Regions from separate parts of the Streptomyces sp. RK62 genome, predicted to be linked through region 1. Evidence: riboswitches for the same ligand, from Rfam matches in the RefSeq annotation. Region 1 holds a riboswitch; the other holds the start of a gene.
What was found. Region 1 has a riboswitch for glycine ahead of gcvT (glycine cleavage system aminomethyltransferase GcvT). Riboswitches for the same ligand answer to the same signal wherever they lie in the genome.
Positions count from the first base shown of each region.

Region 2: linked by a shared signal. The riboswitch ahead of gcvP (aminomethyl-transferring glycine dehydrogenase) and the one ahead of gcvT (glycine cleavage system aminomethyltransferase GcvT) in region 1 are both predicted to bind glycine.

Region 1 covers NZ_JAGPYD010000002.1:354,337-357,739, reverse strand. Annotated here, with positions in the region: gene KBY32_RS05355 (enhanced serine sensitivity protein SseB) at 1-764, opposite strand, end outside; gene KBY32_RS05350 (AAA family ATPase) at 845-1,516, opposite strand; glycine riboswitch at 1,687-1,785, shown strand; gene gcvT (glycine cleavage system aminomethyltransferase GcvT) at 1,931-3,049, shown strand; gene gcvH (glycine cleavage system protein GcvH) at 3,193-3,403, shown strand, end outside.
Region 2 covers NZ_JAGPYD010000021.1:10,184-13,586, forward strand. Annotated here, with positions in the region: gene KBY32_RS31630 (DNA polymerase IV) at 1-160, shown strand, start outside; gene KBY32_RS31635 (PRC-barrel domain-containing protein) at 471-875, opposite strand; glycine riboswitch at 990-1,085, shown strand; gene gcvP (aminomethyl-transferring glycine dehydrogenase) at 1,263-3,403, shown strand, end outside.

The sequences.
Region 1 (3,403 bases):
ACCTTGGCGCGCATCCAGTCGATGACCGGGTCCTGGGCCACGTCGAGGAGGACCAGGTTGACCGGCCAGCGCACCGGGACGCGGCCGAGGGCGCGGCCCAGGGCGTCCATCGGGGCGGCCCGCAAGTCGCCCTCCCACTGCGTCAGTTCGACGCCGACGAACAGCACCGGCTCGCCGTCCTCGATCGCGCCGAGACAGCGGCGGGCGGTGGCGACGACGCCGATCGCGGCGAACTCGGCGGACGCCGCGGACAAAAAGTCGACCGGGTCGTCCTGCCAGTCGGGCTCGGAGAGCTTGACGCGGCCTCCGGAGGCGAAGCCGTCCAGCGGGGTGCGGCCCGCCCGGCACACCTCGGCCACCGCGGCCGGGGGCAGCGGCACGCCGACCACTCCGCCCGGGTTGACCGCGATGCCCACGTGCGGCGGCAGCCCGCGGGCGAACTCCACGGCCGGGGCGACGGTGTACGCCATGTGGGAGCCGACGACCTGCCGGAACTGCTCCTCTGAGGAGAAGACCGGGACATAGCCCTGGCCGTCGATCTCCATGCCGGGCAGGTCGAGCGGACCGCTGTCCGGGCCGCCGCCGTTGGGCAGCGGCACCCAGACGAAGCTGCGGCCCAGCACCTCCACGATCCGCCCGCCCGCCGACGGCCGGCCGAGGGAGGCCGAGAGCACCTCCTCCAGTTCGTTGCCGGGCCAGCCGCCGTGCGGGTGGAGGGGAGAGCCTGCCGGGAAGTCCGCGGGGAGATCCGCTGCGAAGTCCATCTGTCTGTGACCGCCTGCTGTGAATCACGTCTGAGGGTCGAAAGGCTACCGGGACCCGGCCCCGACCGGCCGGGCCCGGGTCAGCCCGTGAACCCGATCCGGCGCAAGGTGCCGGCCGCGTCCCGGTCGAGCAGCACCGCGGAGCCGCAGCCCCGGGGCAGCTCGCCGCTGTCGACGGCGCGCAGCAGCCGGGCGGCGGCGCGCCGGTGGCGCAGGAAGGCGTACCGGGAGACGCCCCGGCCGCGCTCGCGCTGCCCCTCCAGCGCGGTGTCCGGGTCGACGTCGAGCACCAGCAGGTGCAGGACGCCGCCGCGGCGCCGGGCGGCCCGGGCGAGCCAGCCGCGCACCCACGCCTGGGTGCCGCAGTCGTGCACGACGACCCCGCCGCCGCGGCGGACGGCGCGGCGCAGCCCGGCGTAGTGGGAGAGACGGACCAGGGGACGGTAGAGGGCGTAGGGCAGGAAACCGGGCATCCGGGCGTCCCAGCGGTCCCGGGTGTCCTGGGAGTCGACGCGCGGGCCGCGGACGGTCCGCCGCATCAGGGTGGACTTGCCGCTGCCGGGCAGGCCGGTGATCACGACGAGGTCGCGGGGGCCGAACAGCAGGGCGTGCGGGCCGCGACCGGACCGCTCGCGCAGGTCCCGCACCACCGGCGCCGGACGCGTCCGGGCCTCGACGACCGGGGCTCCCGGCTGCCCGGGCAGGGCGATGCCCGACGTGGTGGCGTACGCCGTGGTGCGCTTCACCGTCATCGTCCTCCTCCGCATACAGGCTTCCCCATCCCCACCGAGCGTAAAGAGAAGGTAATGGAGGATCCTCTCTGTTTTCGTTCGCTTACTGCCACAGGCCGGTTACAGATGTGGCCTGGGGCAGACGGGGCCGGGCATGCGATGATGGCGGCGCCAACTGCATACCGGCCGTTTGAATCCGCGCGGGAGAGTCCCCGGCTGTACGCCGCCGGGGCGCCGAAGGAGCAAGTCCCTCCCTTGAATCTCTCAGGCCCCGTTACCGCGCGGGCGAGGCACATCTGAAAAGCGGGCCGCCGTCGCCGGTGGTCCCACCCAAGGTGCAAGTCATGCCCACGCGCGGTCATGACGAACCTCTCAGGTTCCGATGACAGATGGGGAGGAACGACCGCCCGTCATGCCTTGGGAGACGACCGACCGATGAGCAGTTCCGAACCGCGCCGTACCGCCCTGGACGCCCTGCACCGCTCGCTGGGCGCCACCATGACCGACTTCGCCGGCTGGGACATGCCGCTGCGCTACGGCTCCGAGCGCGACGAGCACAACGCGGTGCGCACCCGCGCCGGCCTGTTCGACCTCTCGCACATGGGCGAGATCACGGTCACCGGCGCCCAGGCGGCCGCCTTCCTGAACCACGCCCTGGTGGGCAACATCGCCTCCGTCGGGGTGGGCCGCGCCCGCTACACCATGATCTGCCGGGCCGACGGCGGCATCCTGGACGACCTGATCGTCTACCGGCTCGACGAGACCGAGTACATGGTCGTCGCCAACGCCTCCAACGCCCAGGTCGTGCTCGACGCGCTGACCGAGCGGGTGGCCGGCTTCGACGCCGAGGTCCGCGACGACCGTGACGCGTACGCGCTGATCGCCGTCCAGGGCCCCGAGTCCCCCGGCATCCTGAAGTCGCTCACCGACGCCGATCTGGACGGCCTGAAGTACTACGCCGGCCTGCCCGGCACGGTCGCCGGCGTGCCCGCCCTGATCGCCCGCACGGGCTACACCGGCGAGGACGGCTTCGAGCTGTTCGTGAAGCCGGAGCACGCCGTGGAGCTGTGGCAGGCGCTGACCGAGGCCGGCCAGGGCGTCGGCCTGGTCCCCTGTGGCCTGTCCTGCCGTGACACGCTCCGCCTGGAGGCGGGCATGCCGCTGTACGGCAACGAGCTGTCGACCTCGCTCACCCCCTTCGACGCCGGCCTCGGCCGGGTGGTGAAGTTCGAGAAGGAGGGCGACTTCGTCGGGCGCGAGGCGCTCCGGGCCGCCGCCGCCAAGGCCGAGACCAACCCGCCGCGCGTCCTGGTCGGCCTGATCGCCGAGGGCCGCCGCGTGCCGCGCTCCGGGTACCCGGTCGTCGCCGACGGCGAGGTCATCGGCGAGGTGACCTCCGGCGCCCCCTCCCCCACCCTGGGCAAGCCGATCGCCATGGCCTACGTCGACGCCGCGCACGCGGCGCCGGGCACCCCCGGGGTCGGCGTGGACATCCGCGGCAGCCACGAGCCGTACGAGGTCGTGGCGCTGCCGTTCTACAAGCGGCAGAAGTAGGAACCGCGCGCGGCACGAGCCGCGCCGCGCGTACAGACTGGCAGGGCGGCGTGCGACCGCGCACGCCCGCCGCCATGTCCGCCGTCCCAGTCGTCTCAGTCCCCCTTCATCAGCACTGACGCGTGTACAGGAGAATTCAGGCCATGAGCAACCCCCAGCAGCTGCGTTACAGCAAGGAGCACGAGTGGCTCGCGACCGCCGAGGACGGCGTCGCCACCATCGGCATCACCGAGTTCGCGGCCAACGCGCTCGGCGACGTCGTCTACGCCCAGCTCCCCGAGGTCGGTTCGACCGTGACCGCGGGTGACACCTGCGGCGAACTGGAGTCGACGAAGTCCGTCTCCGACCTGTACT
Region 2 (3,403 bases), on a different contig from region 1:
GTGGGTGCAGGGGAGCGGGGTCGGGCGGGTGACGGTGCGGTTCGAGACGCCGGAGTCGGGGCCGGGGCGGGTGCGGACGTTTCGGGTCGATGACCCGGCGTTGGAGGTGGCGGAGCCGTTGCCGTTGGTCGCGGCGGAGACGCCTGTGGCGCCGGGGTAGTGGGCGGCGCGGGGTGCTGGGCCGCGCCGCGGGTGCCGCTGCGCCCACCCGTGCCGCCCCAGCGGCACGACTGCCCGCAGCTGCGTGGGCCGGGGTCGCCGGCGTTGCTGGTAGGGCGTGGGGCTGGGCTGTGCCTACGGGTGCCGCTGCGCTCAGCCGCTGCGCGGGCCGGGGGTCGCCGGCGTTGCTGCTGGGGCGGCGCTGGGTGCTGGGTCGCGCAGGGCGGGTGCCGCTGCGCCCACCCGTGCCGCCCTGGCGGCACGACTGCCCGCAGCTGCGTGGGGCGCGCGCCGCAGCGGCAGGGTGGGGGTCAGGTGTGGGGGTGGGGGGTTCGGGGGGAGTTTGGAGGGTTCGAGGGGGCCAGGGTGCCGAAGTCGATGTCGGGGGGTGGGGGGCCCGGCGGGGCCACGTCGAGGCCGTAGTGGTGGTAGAGCTGGAGTTCCTGCTCGGGGGAGAGGTGGCGGCCCACGCCGAAGTCGGGGGCGTCCTTGATCAGGGCCCGCTCGAAGGGGACGTGCAGGGCGCCCTCCACCAGTTCGCTGGGCTCCAGGGGGACGAAGGCGTCGCGGGAGAAGAGGCCGGTGCGTATCGCGGCCCACTCCGGTACGCCGGTCGCGTCGTCCAGGTACACCTCGTCGATGGTGCCGATCTTGGTGCCGTTGCGGTCGAAGGCCTTGCGGCCGATCAGGTTGCGCGGATCGATGTCGGTCTGCACGGTCCCTCCACTTGGTCGCAAGTCATCCGTAAGCACTACGAAAAGGCAGATCCGTGACGGCGGCCACTCGAAGGTCCGTGCGGTGCCCCCGCTGGTAGGCTTGGCAGCGGCTGCTGACCCCGTGCGGGAGAGTCCTCCGGAGATCGCCGGAGGCGCCGAAGGAGCAAATCCTCCCCGGAATCTCTCAGGCACACGTACCGCACGGACGAGGTCACTCTGGAAAGCAGGGCGGGTGTCGACGGCTCCCGCTCTCACCGACGGTGAAAGCCGGGGCCCTCAGGGCGCCCCGGTGAAGCTCTCAGGTTGAGATGACAGAGGGGGAGGCCGTCCGGGCACCCGCGCCGTGGTGCCCCTCGAAGGTCGCGTCAGACCATGGAGGCCTCCGCAATGACCGCCCATCGCATTCCGCTCTCCGAGCTCGAGCAAGGGATTCCCTTCGAGCAGCGTCACATCGGTCCCGATTCCGAGGCGCGGGCCAAGATGCTCGCCCATGTCGGGTACGGCTCGCTCGACGAGCTGACCGCCGCCGCGGTCCCGGACGTGATCAAGAACGCCGACGCCCTCGACCTGCCCGGTGCCCGCACCGAGGCCGAGGTGCTGGCTGAGCTGCGCTCGCTCGCCGACCGGAACCAGGTCTTGGACTCGATGGTCGGGCTCGGCTACTACGGGACGTTCACCCCGCCGGTCATCCTGCGCAACGTCATGGAGAACCCGGCCTGGTACACGGCGTACACGCCGTACCAGCCGGAGATCTCCCAGGGCCGGCTCGAGGCCCTGCTGAACTTCCAGACGGTGGTTGCCGACCTCACCGGGCTGCCGACCTCCGGCGCCTCCCTGCTCGACGAGGGCACCGCGGCCGCCGAGGCCATGGCCCTGTCGCTGCGCATGGGCAAGAACAAGAAGGGCCTCTTCCTGGTCGACGCGGACGCCCTTCCGCAGACCATCGCCGTGATCCAGACCCGCGCCGAGCCCACCGGCGTGGAGGTCGTGGTCGCCGACCTCAGCGAGGGCATCCCCGCCGAGATCGCCGAGCGCGAGATCAACGGTGTGCTCCTGCAGTACCCGGGTGCCTCCGGTGCCGTACGGGACCTCACGCCCGTCATCGAGCAGGCCCATGAGCTCGGTGCCCTGGTGACCGTCGCCGCCGATCTGCTGGCGCTCACGCTGCTGAAGTCGCCCGGCGAGCTGGGTGCGGACATCGCGGTCGGCACCACGCAGCGGTTCGGTGTTCCGATGGGCTTCGGCGGGCCGCACGCCGGTTACATGGCGGTCCGCGAGAAGTTCGCGCGCAGCCTGCCCGGCCGCCTCGTCGGTGTGTCCGTCGACGCCGACGGCAACAAGGCGTACCGCCTGGCGCTGCAGACCCGTGAGCAGCACATCCGCCGTGAGAAGGCCACCAGCAACATCTGTACCGCCCAGGTGCTGCTCGCCGTGATGGCCGGCATGTACGCCGTCTACCACGGGCCGGACGGCCTGAAGGGCATCGCCGCCCGCACCCACCGCTACGCCACGATCCTGGCCGCGGGCCTGTCGGCCGGCGGGGTCGAGGTCGTGCACGGCTCGTTCTTCGACACGGTGACCGCCCGCGTGCCCGGCAAGGCCGCCGACGTCGTCGCCGTCGCCCGGGACCACGGGGTGAATCTGCGCCTCGTCGACGCCGACCATGTGTCGGTCGCCTGCGACGAGACGACCACCCGCGCCCAGGTCTCCGCCGTGTGGAAGGCGTTCGGCGTCGACGGCCGGATCGACGCGCTGGACGCCTCGGCCGGGGAGGCGCTGCCCGGCGCGCTGCTGCGCGGCGACGAGTACCTGACGCACCCCGTCTTCCAGCAGCACCGCTCCGAGACCGCGATGCTGCGCTACCTGCGCCGGCTCGCCGACCGTGACTACGCGCTGGACCGCGGCATGATCCCGCTGGGCTCCTGCACGATGAAGCTCAATGCGACCACCGAGATGGAGCCGGTCACCTGGCCCGAGTTCGGCCAGCTGCACCCGTTCGCGCCCGCCGAGCAGGCGGAGGGCTACCTCACGCTCATCCGTGAGCTGGAGGAGCGTCTCGCCGAGGTCACCGGCTACGACAAGGTCTCGCTCCAGCCGAACGCCGGTTCGCAGGGCGAGCTGGCCGGTCTGCTCGCCGTACGCGGCTACCACCGGGCCAACGGCGACGAGCAGCGCACCGTCTGTCTGATCCCGTCCTCCGCGCACGGCACGAACGCCGCCAGCGCCGTGATGGCCGGGATGAAGGTCGTCGTCGTCAAGACCGCCGAGGACGGCGAGATCGACGTCGAGGACCTGCGGGCGAAGATCGAGAAGCACCGTGACGAGCTCGCCGTGCTGATGATCACCTACCCGTCCACGCACGGCGTGTTCGAGGAGCACGTCGCCGACATCTGCGCGCAGGTGCACGAGGCCGGCGGCCAGGTCTACGTCGACGGCGCCAACCTCAACGCGCTCGTCGGGCTCGCCAAGCCGGGCCACTTCGGCGGCGACGTCTCGCACCTGAACCTGCACAAGACCTTCTGCATCCC